2 regions of the Telluria sp. ZT3P25 genome follow, and region 1 is predicted to be linked to the other one. Evidence: predicted binding sites of a transcription regulator. Region 1 holds the regulator's gene; the other holds the start of a gene.
The links. The regulator FliA, encoded in region 1, starts transcription of late flagellar genes. The targets are predictions, from matches to a motif close to CTAAAGTTTNNNNNNNNNNNGCCGNTA.
Positions count from the first base shown of each region.

Region 1 (9,313 bases):
ATGGAGGACCGGCGATGTCGTGGAGTCTGATCTTAAACGGCTGGAAGCCGCTTACAACCAGGTCAAACGTCCCGGCAATACCAACCCTGAGGATAGGGAACGCATAGTGTCAGGCGAACGTTTCGCCAATGGTGCGATCAAGGCGCAGATAGAAGAAAGCCCTAATGCGGCAAGGCTGCGCTGGCAGAAAGAATTGAGTCCGAAATCGTTTCATAGCGTGATTTTTGCAAGTAGCAAGAATCATCGGCAGGTCACTGCATACGATTTATCGATTGGGAGTGGCAAAGCAGTGAGTGATCCGACGTTTCGCGCATATTTGTGCGCTGTGGCGGATTGGCGGCTGAAGAAACCAGACCCGAAAGTGCAGTCACAAGAAAATATACTAACTTGGGACCTGTTTCGTCAGCAATTCAATTCTTACTATGAAAGCGAGCCCGATTGGCGAAAGGGTTTGATCAGAGGGAACTGCGACTATTACAGTCTCGGCATTCTGCCAACTGCTCTTCCGCTATTAACTGGGAAGTTATGGGATATTGTTATTTCAGAAACAATATCAGGCAAACGGGTTACTTCCATATTGGGAGGTTAGTAATGGGCAATGATCAAATCGATGAATCTCAAATCAAGTGGCCACGATTGTGGAAATATCTGCTGGGTGCATTTTTCACATTTCCAGTTCTTTTTTCACTGTGGGTAGGGTTCGACATCTGGGCTTTGCGTCCGGAACTTACTGATATTGATACGGGAGCGGCGATGAACAAATTGCGATGGTTCGGCATTCCTCTGATCGCGGTGATTCTCTTATTCGGCGGCAAGTGGCTAATCGATGTACATGCTGCCAATGGGCGAGAGCATGAATGGCAACAAAAAAAACAATACCTTGCGGATCAAGATGCTCGCGCAAAAAAATCGGAACACTCTAGACGTGAATATGTGCTTGAAGTGTTGGGTTTAGGAATCACAGTAGAAAAGTACCGCCAAGGGAAACTTTGGCATGTGCTGCAACAAGGTGGACCCTACACAAGTATTCGCGAACTAGATCCCGAGAAGTATCCATGGACTGGATTCGACAAAATGGGCCAAACCGGTAGTCGGGCCTGTGATGCTCTCGAAAACGGCGCCAATTCGTCCCCGATGTTTTGGGGGGTACCATCAATGTATGCAGGTAGCTCAGTGGAGAATCCCAAAGACCAGCCCAGCGAAGTCTCGCCAATGTCCGGCCTTGCGGCAAGCGCAGAAGGAACTGGTATGGCATGGCATCTATTTACAATAGGGCCGTGGCAGCTTAGTGAAAATCCTGACCAATTACTGGAACAGGCATTCGCTTTTTTCGATGCACACCCTGATCTTCCATATCTGGTGCTGCTTAGTACTGAGAGTGATTCAAGTCGTGACTATGGACAATTACCAGGTAAAGAGCCGCGTGTTCAAACTGGTCACTACATTCCCGAGTACTCCGATGCCACAGCGGTCTTCGTTCTGGCACGACGTGAGCGAGTCGAGCCACTGCGTCCTTACGCATGGAACGATCCGGACAATAACTATCTGCAGGAAACACTGCGCCAGATGTACTACCAACTCATGAGCACAGTACCCATGCGGCCAGAAATGAAAGCCGAGTGGCCAAATAGCACCAGACAACCCACCGTCGCCGAATGGCTCCCCGCCGCCGCCAAATTCGCCAAACACCCCGTCTTCGACCGCCCCGAAAGCACGCTGCTCGACGACTACAAACGCTGGGCCAATCCGCCTCCGAAAGACTGGAAACCCACCCCCTGGTTCCCGGTCCCCTGGAACCGCAACCAGCTTGCCGCCTTCGACGCCCTGCCCTCGATGGGCTTCATCCACCGCCCCGTGTTCGTCAAGTTTGAGGATGAAGAAGGCAAGCCGGTCAAGCGCCGCGACGCGCGTCAAAAGGTGCTGGAGGCCGGCTGGCAGCAGGCGCTGCAAACGCTGCCCGAAGCACAGCGCGCAGCAGGCCCGGCGCGCATCATCGCTGCGTTCAACCATGACACCGAGCAGAAGATCGCGCTGGCAGGCACGCTGCACGCGTATGCCGCCCAGGGCGGCCCCGACATCGACACCGGCAAGACGTCGCAGTTCATCGATACCGACCAGCGCATGGGCAATACCGGCGCGGCGACCTTCTTCGTCCAGATGGCGGTGGGCGTGATGGGCAGCTATATCGACGGCGGTGCCTCAGCGGCGATCAATCTGCGCGATCCGACCGGCGCCAGCATCGTGTTCATCAGCCCGCCGAGCAAGGAACGGCGCGAAGCACAAGGGGCGAACATCTTCAAGCACATCGTCCAGCCGTCGATCGATCCGGACAACTACAAGCCACCGACCGTGGCCTCGGTACTGGGCGCAGACGCAGTCCCCGAACACGACACGGCATCCGACTGAATCATCGTCACAAGAAAGGCTCAATCATGCGCAACATCATCAGGCTCGGCGACGCCACCTCGCATGGCGGCAAGGTCCTAAGCGTCAGCGCGCGGCATGTGAAGGTGGGCGGTATTCCAGTGGCGTGCGTGGGCGACACCTGCAGTTGCCCCATCAAAGGTCACAATGGCTGCAAGATCGTCAGCGGCTCGGCGCAGCATAAAATCGATGGCAAGCTGATTGCCTTCGATGGCGACAAGACGAGTTGTGGCGCGACGCTGATCGCCAGCGCCACCAACTGCAAGGCGCCCTGAATCAGCGCGCGGCCATCCTGACCGTGTGCGAGAACTTCACCGGCAGCGCCGGGCTGCTCTTGATGCCGCCCGCGTCGAGTTTGCGCAGATCGGTCACCCACGGGCCGGCGTAGCGGATCTCGTAACTGTGCTGGCCCGGCTTGAACGCATAGGCCTGCGTGATGTCGAGCGTGTTCAGGTAGGTCGTCTGCGGCTTTATTTCGAGGTAATCGGCAGCGTTCAGCGGGCCGCGCTTGACCATGCGGCCCGTGTAGGCGACCGTGTCCGTCAGTGAACTGAGTGCAAACCGTGGCGCGCTCAGGTCGTCGCCCAGCGCGATCTCGCGCGGAATCCATACCGGCGCATCGCCCCGGTTCTCGATCAGCACCCGCACCTTGACCTTGCCGGCCCCGGTTTCGACTTCGAGCCGGTGATGGACGTTCACCTTGGCCTCCACGGCCTTGACCACGCCAACTACGCCGACCAGCGACAGCACCATTGCCAGCTTGGCCGCCGGCGAGCTTCGTTTGACATGCATTGCGACTCCTAGAGGATCACGGCAGGCGTCACCCGCGCGACGCTGCCTGTCGATTATGCCATGATTCGATCAATACATTCACGGAAGTATGTTTCCGCCGGTTTCCGGCAGCGCTGCCAGGATCATCACCGCCACGCGCCGGTTGCGCGCCTTGCCGGCCTCGTCGGTATTGGGCGCCACCGGGCGCGTCGCGGCAAAGCCGATCGCCGACAGGCGCACCTCGGGCACGCCGTTGGCGGCAAACAGCCGCACCACGCTGCTTGCACGTGCGGTAGACAGTTCCCAGTTCGATGGATACAGCGGATTGGCGATCGGCAGGTCGTCGGTGTGGCCTTCGACTTCGATGCGGTGCGAGTCGTTCTTGAGCAGGCCCGCCACCTGCGCCAGGATGACCTGGCCCTCGCCGTCGAGCACCGCCTCACCCTGCGGGAACAGCACACTGGCATTGATCTCGACGCTGATGCCGCGCGCGTTCTGGATCACCCGCACCTGGCCCGACTTCACCAGCGGCAGCAAGGTCGCCGACAGTTCGCGCGCCATCACGCCCATCTTTTCCTGCTCGCGCCGCGCCGCTTCGTTGCGGCGGCGGTTGATGATGTGCGACAGCGGCAGCACCGGCTCGACGTTGGTGTTGACCTTGGTGGCGGCGCCGCGCCCACCGAACGCATCGCCCAGCGCATCGGACAGCACCTGGTACTTGCCTTCGTTGACGATCGAGATGGCGTACATGACGACGAAAAACGCGAACAGCAGCGTAATCAGGTCGGCGTATGAAATCAGCCAGCGTTCGTGGTTTTCGGTGGGGACATCGTCGTCGTAGCGCTTGCGGGCCATGGCGCTGTCCTAGTGGTGCGTGAGCAGGCTGGCGACGCGTTCGTCGATGACGCGGCCATGGTCGCCGCTGGCCAGGTCCGAGAACACTTCGGCCAGGATCTCGTACTGCGACACCTTGTCGCTGACGATGGCCTTGAGCTTGTTGCCCACCGGGTAGAAGAACAGGTTGGCCATGCCCACGCCATACACGGTCGAGACGAACGCGACCGCGATGCCGGAACCCAGGCGGGCCGGATCGGACAGGTTTTCCATCACGTGGATCAGGCCCAGCACGGCGCCCAGGATACCGATCGTCGGCGAATAGCCGGCGGCCGATTCCCAGATGCGCGCCGCCTGGCGCTGGGCGAATTCGTAGCCGTTGATTTCGTGTTCGAGCAGGCTGCGCACCTTGTCGGGCGCGATCCCGTCGACCACCAGGCGCAAACCCTTGGCGATGAAGGGGTCGGCCTTGCTCATGAATTGTTCAAGCGACAGCAAGCCATCGCGGCGTGCCGTCAGGCTCCACAGCGCGATTTCGCGCGACAGTTTCTGGCGGCCGTTTTTGGGTGGCACGAATACCCAGCGCAGCATGGTGATGCCGCGCAAGAAGGTGCGCGTCTCGCTTTGCAGCAGCACGGCGCCGAAGGTGCCGACCACCACGATGGCAAATGCGGCAGGCTGGATCAACGACGAGAACTTGCCGCCGTCGAGGGTGTAACCGAGAAAGATGCCGGCGATCGCCAGCACCAGGCCGATTACGCTGGCCCAGTCCATAATTGCTCCCGTAAGGTGGTGCGCAAACGTGCGACGGCCTGGGTGTGCAGCTGCGACACCCGCGATTCACTCACGCCCATCACGGCGCCGATTTCCTTCAGGTTCAGTTCTTCTTCGTAGTACAGGCCCATCAGGAGTTTTTCGCGCGGCGGCAACTTGTCGATCGCGTCGATCACGGCTTGGCGGAAATCGGTTTCCATCAGGCTGCGCAGCGGATCGGCATCGTCCACCGCATAGCGGTCGAGGAAGCTGTCGCTGCCTTCGTCGGCGTGGAAGTCTTCGTAGTACAGCAGCTGGTGGCCGCCCGAGTCGGCCAGCATGTCCTGGTACTCGTCGAGCGAGATCTTGAGCGACGCGGCCACTTCGGATTCGCTCGGCGGGCGGCCCAGGCGCTGCTGCAGCGACTGCATCGCGCCTTCGACCTTGCGCATGTTCTGGCGCGTGCTGCGCGGCATCCAGTCGCTGGCGCGCAGTTCGTCCAGCATCGCGCCGCGGATGCGCAGCACGGCGTAGGTCTCGAACTGCGCGCCGTGGTCGTCTTCGTAGCGGTTGATCGCGTCGAGCAAACCGATCATGCCGGCCTGGATCAGGTCATCGACCTCCACCGAAGGCGGCAGCTTCGCCTTCATGTGGTGGGCAAGACGCTTTACCAACGGCATATGCTCCGTCAGCAAAGAATTCTTGTCCGCTTTCCCTTTGGCCGTGTACATGCTGATATGTATCTTTTTCTATGTGCGTATTCGATGGCGGCTGCGTCAGGAACCGATGGACGCGCTGCCCTGGCGGCCGAACTGCGGCATTGCAGGCAGTGCGAACTTGCCGGCCAGCTGGCGAAACGCAACCGATGCACCGGCCAGCGGAAACGCATCGACCACGGCCCGGCCCAGACGCGCGGCGCGGTGCAGGTATTCGTCGGCCGGCACGGCGCCCATGAAACTGAGCTTGACGGCCAGATAACGTGTTGCTGCCAGTGACATATTATCGTATACCACCTTGGCTTCCCCCTCAGTAGCGCCGGTGACCAGGATGCCGAATGGGCGGCGGCCCAGTTCCTGCGTCAGGCGCTTGATGAGCGAGTAGGCATTGGTGATCGAGGCTGCGCTGGTCGATACCTGGATCACGATCTCGGAACTGGACATCAACGGCACCGGGAATTCGCCGTCCGGGCCCAGTTCGCCATCGACGATCACGATGCCCGCTTGCGTGGCCAGCACATCGAACGTCTTGCCAAGGCGCCGCACGTCGTCGGTCGATTCAGGCGCGCCCATGGGCACCACCGAGAAGCCTTGCGGGGCCGGATGGATCACCTGGTTCAGCGCGCTTTCCTGGCGTGCGACCTGCAGCAGCGACGCGCCGCGGTTCAGACCCAGACGGCGGGCGACGCCGTATTCCACGTTGCAGGCGTCGACGATCAGCACTTCGTTGCCCGCCTGGGCCAGCGAGGCGCCCAGGTTCACCAGCATCGCGCCCTTGTCGTCTTCCGGCGTGGCCGACAGAAACGTGACCACGCGCGGACGCGGGCCTTGCAGCATGCGGCGCAGGCCTTCGGCCTGGTCGAAGTCAAAACTAGCCATGCGACACCTCGCGGCGGTTGGCCTGCGCAGTGGCTGCCATCAGCATCGGCAGGTCGGCGTCCGCCGGGGCCGTGCCACGGTTGCGGAACGCGCGATCGATCAGCATCGCGCTGTCGGCCACGTGCAGGTCTTCCGGCACGCGCTGGCCGTTTGAGACGTAATGCAGTTTGAGCTTCTGGCGAATCACGATGTCGAGCACGCCGCCGGTGGAGGCCGCTTCGTCCATCTTGGTCATGATCGCGCCGTGCAGGCCGCTGCCCTGGTAGGCGCGCACGACTTCGTTCAGCGTCTCGTTGGTCGACGTCGAGTTCAGGCACAGCAGGCGTTTGACTTCAGCACCCGAGCCCGACAGCATCGCGACCTGCTCGGCCACCATGTGGTCGCGCTGCGACATGCCGATGGTGTCGATCAGCACCGTGTGCTTGTTGCGCAGTTCTTTCAGGGCGATGCGCAGGTCGGCTTCATCCTTCACCGAGTGCACCATCACGCCGAGGATCTTGCCGTAGATGCGCAGTTGCTCGTGACCGCCGATACGGTAGGCATCGGTGGTGATCAGGGCCAGCTTGTCCGGGCCGTGGCGCATCACGCAGCGTGCGGCCAGCTTGGCGGTGGTGGTGGTCTTGCCCACGCCGGTCGGGCCGACCAGCGCGAACACGCCGCCTTCGGACAGCATCGCGTCTTCGTTGCCAATGGTCGCCAGGTTGCGTGCCAGCACGGTCTTCACCCAGCGCATCGCTTGCGCTGCGTCGTCGGTGGCAGGCATTTTTTCAATGATATAGCGCGCCAGCGTGGCCGAGAAACCGGCAGCGAGCATCTCACGCAGGACGGTCGCCTTGTGCGGCTCGCGCTGGGCGGTCGAGCCCCACGACAGTTCGGCCAGCTGGGTTTCCATCAGGCCGCGCATGGCGCGGATTTCGCTCATCATGCTGCTGACTTCAGAGGTCGCCGATTCCTTGGCCTGGGTGATGGCGGCGCTCATCATGGCGGTCATGGCGGCCATGTCGATGGTCGGTTCAGGCGCCGGTGCGCGGCGTTCGGCGTAGGTTGCGACCGGCTCGGTCGGCGCCAGTGGGGCGACAGGTGCGACGTAGGCGGGTGCGACCGGCGCGTTCATGGCCGGACCGGCATCCTGGTAGCGGCGGGCCGGGGTGGCGCGCGGCGCCGCCGGTGCGAGTTCGTCGAAGTGCTGCAGCTGCGGCTTCGGCTGGGCCATCTCGGAATCGGCGACAGGTGCCGACAGCGAGGCGACGTCATCGTTATCGAGCGCCAGGATTTCGACGGCGCCATCGACCGGACGGTTGGACAGGATGACGGCATCCGGGCCCAAGGCTTCGCGCACCTTGCGCAAGGCATCCCGGGAAGTTGCCGCTGTAAATTTCTTCACTTTCATCGTGGTTCTCCGCACTTCAATCTATGTTCTGCATGACGGGCACATGCCCATCGATAGGAATCATTATTGTCGATGCCGTGTGGAAACGATCAGCCGAGAAGGATGGGGAAAAGGGCCTATTTCCCCACAATCAGAAAAAGTGATACCAGTTTTTTGCAACTTGGCAGGATTGATGCGGTTGCTGTCCGGGTTTGCGCTGGCGCAAAAAGGTGGCGTGCGGGTGCCGACTTTGCCGATGCCGGCCAGGTCGAACCGTGACTGGCACGGCTGGCGTGCCAGTTCCACTTATCAGGAGACTCCCATGGCACGCTCGATCCGGCTGATTTACCGTAACGTACATGGCCGTGTACGCCAGAATTTCAACTGGCCCGGCCTCACCGAGAGCTCGGCCGTACTGATCACGGCCGCAGAATGGAAACCGGTTCTTGACCCGTTCGATTCACCACCCGGCCGCCCTCACCTGGGCGACGCCAATGTGTATGTCACCAATATCGGGCCGCACGATCCCGAAGGCGGCGCCGGCGGCGTCGAGTTTCATCTGCATGTCGACTGGGACAGTCCGCTGCATGTCGTCGTGACGATCACCGATCTGGGGCGGATCGAAAAGCAGATCGTGATTGGCTAGGCGACACCGCGCGCCGCTGTGGCAGCGTCATCGGTTGTGGCACCTCAGCAACCGCCTGCGTCAGCTACCTATGATCAAAAGCTCCTCAACCAGGCTTCAAAGGGTTCCCTATGGTCGAATGTACATTCAAACTCAACGGTAAACCGCTGAGTACGTTTGAAATGAACTCGTTAAAATTTCCAGCCTTTTCAGGCTTGGACAACCAGGTAAACCGCCGGGAGTTCATTTGCAACGCGAATTCCGGTCCAATTCCTCCCGGTGTCTACTACCTGCTCGATCGCCACTCTGGCGGTACGCTGGGAGCACTCCGCGATGTATTCACCGGCCGCTCTGACTGGTTTGCCCTCTATGCCGCAGATGGCAACGTCGATGACGAATTTTTTTGCGACAGGGTCAAACGGGGCAACTTCCGTCTGCATCCGAAAGGACCAGCCGGTATCAGCAGAGGCTGCATCACCATCGAGCGGGAGGTCGACTTCAATATTTTGCGCACTCATATCAAGGCGACGACCAGGATGACCATCCCCGATAGCACGTTGACAGCTTACGGCCGGGTGACTGTCACGTGAAGAAAATTATCCTGCGAAGCCTGATGACGATGTGGGTACTGGTCGCTACCGCCGCACTTGCCCGCTTATGGCTGACCTACCATTACCTCTTCCCGCAGGTGCCAATTCCCTTCTTTATCTGGCTCAGCGATCTATATGGCGCAACCAACGGTGAGGAAATGGCCGATGTCGAATTGCTTGTCGCTCTGGCCGGTGCACTGGTGATCGTACTGATCGTCACATCGACCGGCATCCTTGTCTGGCGCAAACTACGCCCACCTCCTCTGGCGCACGACTAGCCAGAGCCAGGGCAGTGCACAAGCGCTGCCCTGGCGATTACATCGGCACACCCACCAGGCTCGTTGCGCGAATC
Region 1 is NZ_JCASIJ010000001.1:3,368,518-3,377,830, forward strand. Features, by position in the region: gene AC56LY_RS14950 (T6SS effector phospholipase Tle3 domain-containing protein) at 1-589, shown strand, start outside; gene AC56LY_RS14955 (type VI lipase adapter Tla3 domain-containing protein) at 592-2,406, shown strand; gene AC56LY_RS14960 (PAAR domain-containing protein) at 2,433-2,699, shown strand; gene AC56LY_RS14965 (hypothetical protein) at 2,701-3,216, opposite strand; gene motD (flagellar motor protein MotD) at 3,295-4,050, opposite strand; gene AC56LY_RS14975 (flagellar motor protein) at 4,060-4,803, opposite strand; gene AC56LY_RS14980 (RNA polymerase sigma factor FliA) at 4,785-5,513, opposite strand; gene AC56LY_RS14985 (MinD/ParA family ATP-binding protein) at 5,559-6,377, opposite strand; gene flhF (flagellar biosynthesis GTPase FlhF) at 6,370-7,767, opposite strand; gene AC56LY_RS14995 (hypothetical protein) at 8,069-8,392, shown strand; gene AC56LY_RS15000 (DUF2778 domain-containing protein) at 8,503-8,961, shown strand; gene AC56LY_RS15005 (hypothetical protein) at 8,958-9,239, shown strand.

Region 2 (9,313 bases), 2.6 Mb from region 1:
CGATCGCACCGAAGTGATCGACCAGCACTACCCTGCTGCGGGCGATCCGAACGTGCTGATCGACCTGATGCTGGTCGACCCGGCCACGGGCGTGCAGCGCAAGATCGACCTGGGCGCGGACAAGGACATCTATCTGGTACGCGCCGATTTCAGCGCCGATGCCAAAACGCTCGTGTTCCAGCGCCAGACGCGCGACCAGAAGCGCCTGGACCTGGTGGCCGTCGACGTCGGTTCGCTGGCGCAGCGCCCGCTGTTTTCGGAAAACTCGAAGACCTGGGTCAGCATCCACAACGACCTGCGCTTTTTGAAGAACCGCAAGGCCTTCATCTGGGCCTCGGAGCGCAGCGGCTACAACCACCTGTATCTGTACGACCTGGACGGCAAGCTGCTGCACCCGATCTCGCGCGGCGCGTGGGGCGTGGACGATGTGCTGGCGGTCGACGAAGGCGCCGGCAAGGTGTATGTGTCGTCGAACCGCGACGCCGTGATCGACAAGCAGACCTATGCGCTGGCCCTGGACGGCAGCAGCGCCGACAAGCCGGCCCGCATCACCCAGGGCGACGGCTGGCACGACGCGGCTTTTGCCGGCAATGGCAAATTGTTCGTCGACACCTATTCGAATCCGCGCACGCCACCGCAAGTGTCGATCCGCCGCGCCGATGGCGCGATGGTCGAGTGGATCGAAAAGAACGAGCTCAATGCCAACCACCCGTACACGCGTCATATGGCCGACCACCTGGCGACCGAATACGGCACGATGAAGGCCAACGATGGCCAGACGCTGCACTATTCGATCATCAAGCCGGCCAATTTTGACGCGACCAAGCGCTATCCGGTGTTCCTGTTCACCTACGGCGGCCCGCACTCGCAGCGCGTGACCCGGGCCTGGGGCAATTACTTTGACCAGTACATGGCGCAGCAGGGCTTTGTCGTGTTCCGCCTCGATAACCGTGGCTCGGGCCGCCGCGAGCGCGCCTTCACCGACGTGCTGTACAACAATCTGGGCAAGCATGAAGTCGAAGACCAGGTGACCGGCATCGACTGGCTGGCCAAGCAGAGCTTTGTCGACGCGAAGCGCATCGGCGTGTTCGGCTGGAGTTATGGCGGTTTCATGACCCTGCGTTTGCTGTCGGCAGCATCGGACAAAATCGCGATGGGCGTGTCGGTGGCACCGGTGACCGACTGGTCGCTGTATGACACCCATTACACCGAACAGTTCGTCGGCGCGACGCCAAAGGGCGATCCGGAAGCCTACAAGCGCAGTGGCGTGTTTGCACACCTGGATGGCATGAAGTCGCCATTGCTGCTGGTGCATGGGATGGCCGACGACAATGTGCTGTTCTCGAACACGACGCTCCTGATCGACGAACTGGTCAAGCGCAATGTGCAGTTCGACCTGATGACGTATCCGGGCGCCAAGCACGGCATTTCGGGCCGCACCAGCCAGCGCCACGTGTATGGCCTGATCGAAGCGTACTTCAAGCGCCATCTGGCCGAGAAGCCGGCACAATAAACCAGCTGCGCCAGACGTAAAAAAGCCGCATCGGAAACGATGCGGCTTTTTCTTCGTCCATTCACCTGCCGCAATCTGCGGCGGGTGAGGGAGTCCGTATTATGGACGTGGACGGTTTGCGCGGTCAGCTGCGTTGTCAGCTGCGTCTTCTGCTGCTTCACGCACGTCACCAGCTGCGTTCTGAACCTTGCCTTCAACCTGGTTTGCCAGACCTTTGGCCTGCTGTTCCTTGCTGTCCACCAGTTTGCCGGCGCCTTCTTGGATTTTGCCGCCAACTTCTTTCAGTTTGCCTTCGACTTGGTCTTTGTTCATGGTGATCTCCTGTGAGTGGCATGGCCGGTTGGCGATGCGATGAATACAGATTAACGCAATGCTTCCAGCTCTTCTGTTAGCGCACGCACTTAGTGCAACGATCGAACGATGCGCCATCTTGCCGTTAAGAATGCTATCGTTTTACCAACATCCAGCTGTAACTTCACCAGTTGTAATAAAGCTGTTTTAACTACACCAGTTCCAATAACATTCTAATGCGCGATCGAACACCATCATGAATCCCCACACACCGCCATCTTCCGACGCAACGGCCCCCGAGACTCCCCTCACCCAGCGCAAACTCGCGCGCCGCGTCACGCTTGTCAACGGTATCGGCGTCCTGTTCATCCTGGGCCTGGCTGCGGTCGTGCTTGCCGCCGACGCCTTGCTGCTGATCTTTGCCTGCATCCTGTTTTCGATCCTGCTCTATAAACTGAGCGCGCTGCTGCATCAGCGCACCGGCATCAAGCGCAATATCGCCCTCGTCATCGTCGTGCTGCTGCTCACCGCCATCTTCGGCCTGGGCGGGTGGGCGATGGCGCCGCAGATTTCCGAACAGTCAGGTCAGCTGGCCAAGGAGATCCCTGCCGCAGTCGAGCGCCTGCAAGCCGAAGTCGCGCAACATCCTCTGCTCAAGCGCGTGGTAGCCGAGCTGCCACCGCCGGAAGACATCGTCAAGCAGATGGGTTCGCTCGTGCCGAATGCCGGCCTGTTCTTCAGTGGCATCATTGGCGCGCTGGGCAATATTGTCATCATCATTTTCGTGGGCATTTATTTTGCTGCGTCACCTGGCGTATATACCGGTGGCTTCATCCGCCTCGTGCCGCAACAGAAGCGTGGCCGCGCACGTGAAGTACTGCAGGAGATGGGCGACAACCTGTCGAGCTGGCTGCTGGGCAAGGCCGTGTCGATGCTGATCGTTGGCGTCACGACGGCGATCGGCCTGAGTCTGCTCGGTGTGCCGCTGGCGCTGATCCTGGGTGTGATTGCGGGCCTGCTCGACTTCATTCCGTACCTGGGCCCGATCATGGCGGGCATTCCGGCGGTCTTGCTGGCGCTGTCGATCAGCCCTGACCTGGCGTTGTATGCGCTGCTGCTGTTTGCAGCGATCAATATGCTCGAAGGCTATGTGCTGCAGCCGATGATCGAGGCCAAAGCCATCGAATTGCCGCCGGCCCTCGTGATCGTGATGCAACTGATCTTCGGCACGCTGTTCGGCTTTGCCGGCGTGGCACTGGCCACGCCACTGGCGGCCGTGCTGTCGGTGCTGGTCAAGATGCTGTATATCGAAGACATACTGGGAGATAGATCCGGGGACAAACGCGGGGACAGATCCGCACAAGGGTCCTGATAACAACAAAGCCGCGCAATGCGCGGCTTTGTCGATCATGCTGCTGAGGTGAATCAGCAAACGTACATCAGCGGTTGCCTTTTGCAATTTCCTTGACGTCGCCAACTTTCTTCTGAGCTTTGCCTTCAGCCTGGTTCGACAGGCCTTCGCTCTGCTGCTGGCGGCTGCCGACGGCTTCGCCGACTTTCTCCTGCACCTTGCCGGCGACTTCCTTTGTTTTGCCCTTGACTTGATCCTTGTTCATTGCAATCTCCTTGCCCGTGACGTGGATGAGGCTTGACAGTAGGAGCATGTGCAAGTCAGTTCTGTACGGCGTTTAACAAACAGGCTTACGCCACACGCTCGCCAGCCACGGTTGCTGGTCGCGTGGCAAGCCGGGCGGGCGGTAATAGTGGTGCAGCGCAACAAAACCGGCCGCCAGCAAGAAACGCTCCCAACTCTCGTAGTCATGGTAGCTGCCATAGCGGTCGCCATTCCAGCCTTCCTGATTCTGGCCGCGTGGATTCGAGGTGAACAGCACCCCGCCCGGCTTGAGCGTACCGAACAATTGATCGAGCGTGTGCGGCAAGGCCGCACTGGGGACATGGAACAGCACCGCGTTGGCAAACACGCCATCGAACAGCGCCGGCGGCAAATCGAGGTGCAGGAAATCCTGCTGCCACACGTCGCAACCACTGTACTGCCGCGCCATCGCGACAAACCGTTCGCTGCCATCCACGCCGATCGCTCGATGGCCCAGACCGCTGAAGGTCTTGAGGTCGCGCCCTGGCCCGCAACCCAGGTCGAGAATCGTGTGCGGCGCTGGCGTTGCGATCGCGCCCAGCAGCGCATCAATGTTTTGACTTACGTCATGGTCGATTGTGCCGTTAAAGAAATCCTCGGCATGCTCGTTGTAGTGTTGAAGCGTAGTGCGGGAAATGTCGTCATGGTTCATGCGCATAGTATGCCAGCGGCGGCGCCGCTTGCGGTAGACGCCTCGGCGCAAAATAATTTGAAGATATTTTCTCGATCACCCTAAAGTTTCGATAAGCTCAGCCGTAAACGATTCAGACAACCGGGAATCCGGCCTGACAATCAATGCTCTGGTGCCACTATGAACGCAAACGATGTCCTTGCGATATACGAAAACCTCGCTGGCCTGACAGGTCAGATGACGCACGCCGCCAAGGCAGGCGACTGGCACGAGTTTGCCCAATTGAATATGGAAGCCCGGGCTCAGGCAGCCCCGGCAGTAGCCGGCCTGCCGGCACTGGCGGGCGCCAAGCGCCTGAGCAAGGTCGACCTGTTGAAGCAATTGATGGCCAACGATCGCGCCATCCGTGATGTGACCGACCCATGGGACGACCAGGTCGATCGCGCACTGCAAGCACACTGAGTTGCCATTGAATCGTTGATCAAAGCACCTGCGGGTGCTTTTTTTGCGTCCCGATGCACCACATTGCAAACGCCAGGACAACAAAAAAGCGCCCATCGGGCGCTTTGGTGGCCATCGAGCTGGGAGCTGGACGGCGAATTCTGTGAGAGGACGAACCCCAGCTATCTGCTGGCGTCGCCTCGTGCCGGTTGCTGCCGGCGTCCGTTGCCACTGTAGGCAAGCAGACTGCTTCCAGACACAGGCGTTTCCTCAACGGTCGTCTGCTTGCCGCGCCACCTATCGTTGGTGACTGCGCCAGACCCTGCACTGTCTGTGATCTTGTCGATCACAAGGCCATTATAGCGCAGAATCAAAGTTGTGTAGACATTTCCTTGTGCGACTCATCCAGCTGTGGTTCGACCGGTGCCGGCGCCTTGTTCTTGGGGGCGAAACGCTGGCGCAGACGCGCCGTCAGCGAGGCGCGCGGCATGGGCTGGATCATCGGTCCTGCCCGTTTGCGGCGCCGCAGAACGACCAGCACGCCACCCGCGAGCCCCAGCAAGGCGAGCACCGCGCCGGCGATCCAGCCCCAAGGGGTGGACGCTTCCGGCTCCGGCGCAGGCCGCTTGCGGGATGGCCTTGGCGTCGCCGGCTTCGCCACCTTGTCCTGGACAACGGCGGACGGGTTGGCGCCCAGCGCCACTTGCAACACCCTTACCTTGTCTTCCAGCGTGCCGATCTGCTCGCGCAGCAAGGCATTCTTGACATCGAGCGCGGCGCACACCGGCGCACTGTCGGCGGAAGACGGCGCGCAGGTTGCGGCAGGCGCCGCTGCGGGTGCAGGTGCAGGTGCAGATACCGGAACTGGCAGCGGCTTCGGCAATGAGGTTGACGCCTGCGTGGCTGCGGCCGGTTCCGGTTCCGGTGCTGGCGCGGCCTTCGCCACGGCCAGCGGCTTGGGCGGCTTCGGTGGCTTCGGTGGCTTCGGTGGCTTGGGCGGCTTTACCGGCGCGGGCTTGACCACGGCGATCGGCCTGGACGCCGCAACGGGTGCAGCAGGCAGGACGGCCACGACCGGCACCGCCGCTGGCACTGGCGCTGGCACCGCAACGGGCAGCGGAACGGCTGGCGCCGGCGGATTCGGATTGGGCGCAATGAAAAGCGTCACAAGACGCACATCGCGCTCGCCCCCATCGGCCAGTTCCAGATACAGATGCAGGCGGCTTGATTCAACCGGCGCCGACGACGTCACGCGCAGGAACTGACGGCCATCGCGCTGGCTCACACGCATGGCCAGCGTCGCCAGCACGGTCGGCATGCCGATGTTCGCGCCCCGGTACACGTCGGGGCGCGCCAGGCGTGCCTGGACCAGGGTCGCGGGCGACGCGAGCGCGGTCAGCTCGAGTTCCAGCGCTAGCGGCTGGCCGATATACGAACCGATGCGCGGCTCGCCAAGCTCGGCCGCGCCGACGCCGCAAGAGAGCAAAACACATGTGATGAATACAGGGAGGCGGCTGGCCATAGCAACTAACAAAAGTGAAGCCCAAGCGTCATTAACGGACATTGGGATAAACTCTTTAATCCCAGCCTCTTGCATATCAGGACATGTCCATGGAAAACAGGATTGAGAAAGACAGCTTTGGTCCCATCGAAGTGCCACAGAACAATTTGTGGGGTGCGCAAACCCAGCGCTCGCTTCACCACTTCCACATCTCGACCGAACGCATGGCGCCCGAGCTCGTCGCCGCCCTCGCCCAGGTCAAGCGCGCCGCGGCCGCCGTCAACCGCTCGCTGGGCAAGCTGCCAGCCGACAAGGCCGACGCCATCATCCGCGCGGCCGATGAAGTGCTCGACGGGCGCCACCCCGGCGAATTCCCGCTGGCCGTGTGGCAGACCGGTTCGGGCACGCAAAGCAATATGAACATGAACGAAGTGCTGGCCAACCGCGGCTCCGAGCTGCTCGGCGGCGAGCGCGGCGAAGCACGCCTGCTGCACCCGAACGACCACGTCAACATGGGCCAGTCGTCCAACGACATCTTCCCTACCGCAATGCACGTGGCAGCCGCCTGGGCGCTGGCCAAGGAAGTCCTGCCTGCGCTGGCGCAGTTGCGCGGCACGCTGGTGCGCAAGTCGCGCGATTTCGAGCCAATCGTCAAGATCGGCCGCACCCACCTGCAGGATGCGACGCCGCTGACGCTGGGCCAGGAATTTTCCGGCTACGTCGCCCAGCTCGAATTCGCCGAAAGCGCGCTCAAGTCCACCCTGTCGGGCTTGCTACAACTGGCGGCCGGTGGCACCGCCGTGGGCACGGGCCTGAATGCGCACCCCGATTTCGCGCCACGTATTGCGGCCGAACTCGGTTCGCGCACCGGCCTGTCGTTCAAGTCGGCGCCCAACAAATTCATGGCGCTGGCCGGGCATGACGCGATGGTCTCGGCCCATGGCGCGTTCAAGCTGCTGGCCACGGCGCTGATGAAAATCGCTAACGATATCCGCTGGATGGCCTCTGGCCCGCGCTCGGGCCTGGGAGAAATCACGATCCCCGAGAACGAACCGGGCAGCTCGATCATGCCCGGCAAGGTCAATCCGACCCAGTGCGAAGCGTTGACGATGCTTTGCTGCCAGGTGTTCGGCAACGATGTCGCGATCACGATCGGCGGCTCACAGGGCAATTTCGAGCTCAATGTGTTCAAGCCGATGATCGCGCATAACTTCCTGCAAAGTGCACGCCTGCTGGCTGACGGCATGCGCTCGTTCGATACGCATTGCGCCCAGGGGATCGAACCGAACCTGGTCCGGATCGGCGAACTGATGGAAAAATCGCTGATGCTGGTGACCGCACTGGCGCCGCACATCGGGTATGATCGCGCCGCGCAGATTGCCAAGACCGCATCGAAGGAAGGCCTGACCCTGCGCCAGGCAGCCCTGCAGAGCGGCTTTGTCGACGATCAGCAGTTTGACCAGTGGATCGTGCCGATCGATATGACGCGGCCCGATCCGGTCGAGTAAACATCCAGTACCCGGGCGGCCTCGTAACGATCAGGCCGCCTTTTTATTCCCGAGGAAAGAATGCAGAAAATCGAATTTGAGTTGACATCGGAATTTGTCGAAGTCAACCAGTTGCTCAAGCTGGCCGGCCTGGTCGACAGCGGCGGCGCCGGCAAGAACCTGGTCGCCAGCGGCGTGGTAAAGGTCGACGGCAAGCAGGAATTGCGCAAGACCGCCAAGATCCGTACCGGTCAGATCGTGACGTTGGGCGACGTCGAAATCACCGTCCGCTAAAAAATAGACAGAAAGACAGCTTGTTATGTTTGCGGCTTAACAAACAGAACCGGGCTTCATTGTTTATATTTTAAGACGTTAATCAACGGCTTATAGGTGAAATCGATGGAAACCCCGGAAACCCGCGTCCAGTCGCAAGAGCAACTTATCGGTGATCTGCGCCTCGTGATCGAAAACGCGGAAGAGCTGCTCAAGAATACGGATCAATATTCGAGCGAGTTGTATCAGAGTGCACGGACGAAGTTGTCGCTGGCCCTTGAAGCGGCCAATGAAGAGCTGTCCCGTTTCGAAGACGCGCAGCTCGAACGCATGATGGCCGCGACCCGCATGGCCAACGAACAGTTCGCAGACCGCTCGGGTGAATCGCGCATCCTGCGCGCGTTTCACTAAGCTGTTCACTTAGCTGTTCAATAAGCTGTTCACTAAGCTGCAATGACGACAACCCGGCATCGCGCCGGGTTCTTCACGCCTTCGTGTTGATCGAATTGCCCAGGTGCGCCGGCAGGTTCTGTGCCTGAGGAAGCGATGCGATCATTTGCGCCGCCGACGAGGCTTCGATGTCCATGGCGCGCTTGAGCATCGTCATGCCCACTTCCTGACGGATACCGGTCTCAGCCATGCTGGTCGACAGCTTGGCAATATTCGTGACGTCCATATACTTCTCCAGAAAAAGACTCGTCAGTCTTTAACGACGCCGCCAACCATAACTTGAGGGTCGGTGCCCGACCAGGTGCCAATCCAGCCCAGCACCGCGTTAATGTCGTTCAGGTCGAGCCAGGCCACGCCAGCGCGCAGGTCAAAGGGGCGCTCTGCGTCCGAGACCACCGCAACGATCGCTGCATCGTCGGTGTACAGGGCCGGCTTGCCCAGCGCCGGCCGGTGCACTTCCAGCTTCGGTAGCGTCTCCCACTTGTAGCCTTCCACCAGCGTCAGGTCGGCTGGCGACAGGCGCGCCAGCAGCTCGGCCAGCGGCGGCTCGGGCGCGGCGCGCAGTTCACGCATGATGGCGATCCGGTACGGCGACGCGATCATCACCTCGGCCGCGCCAGCCAGGCGCAGGCGCGCACTGTCCTTGCGCGGCGGCTCGAGCTCGATATCGTGGTGGCTGTGCTTGACAATATTGACGCGCAGGCCGGCGCCGGACAGGCCCGCAACCAGATGCTCGAGCAGCGTCGTCTTGCCGCTGCCGGACCAGCCGACCACCGCCAGGACGGGCCCGGTCGTGCCGTGATCTGGCAACTCAGTACGGCGCACGGTAGCGGGTTCCACGGTAGTTCATCACGGCGGCCTTGGGCGTCAGGCGTTCGAGCACGAGGCCAGGCGCGACTTCCTCGCCTTCGCGGCGCAGCATCTTGTCGACCAGCAGCAGACTTTCGCCAGGCGTCGGTGAATAGATGTAGCCGCCAAAGGCCAGCTTCGGGATCTCACGCTGGAGCGCGTCCGGCAATTGCTGCAGGGTGCGTAATGGTTCGTCGCCGCCTGGCTGCGCGGTCACGGTGGC
Region 2 is NZ_JCASIJ010000001.1:738,076-747,388, reverse strand. Features, by position in the region: gene AC56LY_RS03310 (S9 family peptidase) at 1-1,513, shown strand, start outside; gene AC56LY_RS03305 (CsbD family protein) at 1,613-1,825, opposite strand; gene AC56LY_RS03300 (AI-2E family transporter) at 2,061-3,176, shown strand; gene AC56LY_RS03295 (CsbD family protein) at 3,244-3,420, opposite strand; gene AC56LY_RS03290 (class I SAM-dependent methyltransferase) at 3,493-4,110, opposite strand; gene AC56LY_RS03285 (flagellar protein FliT) at 4,270-4,551, shown strand; gene AC56LY_RS03280 (FimV/HubP-related protein) at 4,901-6,016, opposite strand; gene fumC (class II fumarate hydratase) at 6,142-7,539, shown strand; gene AC56LY_RS03270 (RNA-binding S4 domain-containing protein) at 7,600-7,812, shown strand; gene AC56LY_RS03265 (DUF883 family protein) at 7,918-8,202, shown strand; gene AC56LY_RS03260 (YjfB family protein) at 8,276-8,467, opposite strand; gene mobB (molybdopterin-guanine dinucleotide biosynthesis protein B) at 8,491-9,081, opposite strand; gene AC56LY_RS03250 (general secretion pathway protein GspB) at 9,053-9,313, opposite strand, start outside.
Region 2: AC56LY_RS03285 (flagellar protein FliT) is a predicted target of FliA. The motif match lies at 4,191-4,217, and genes of this name have one in related genera.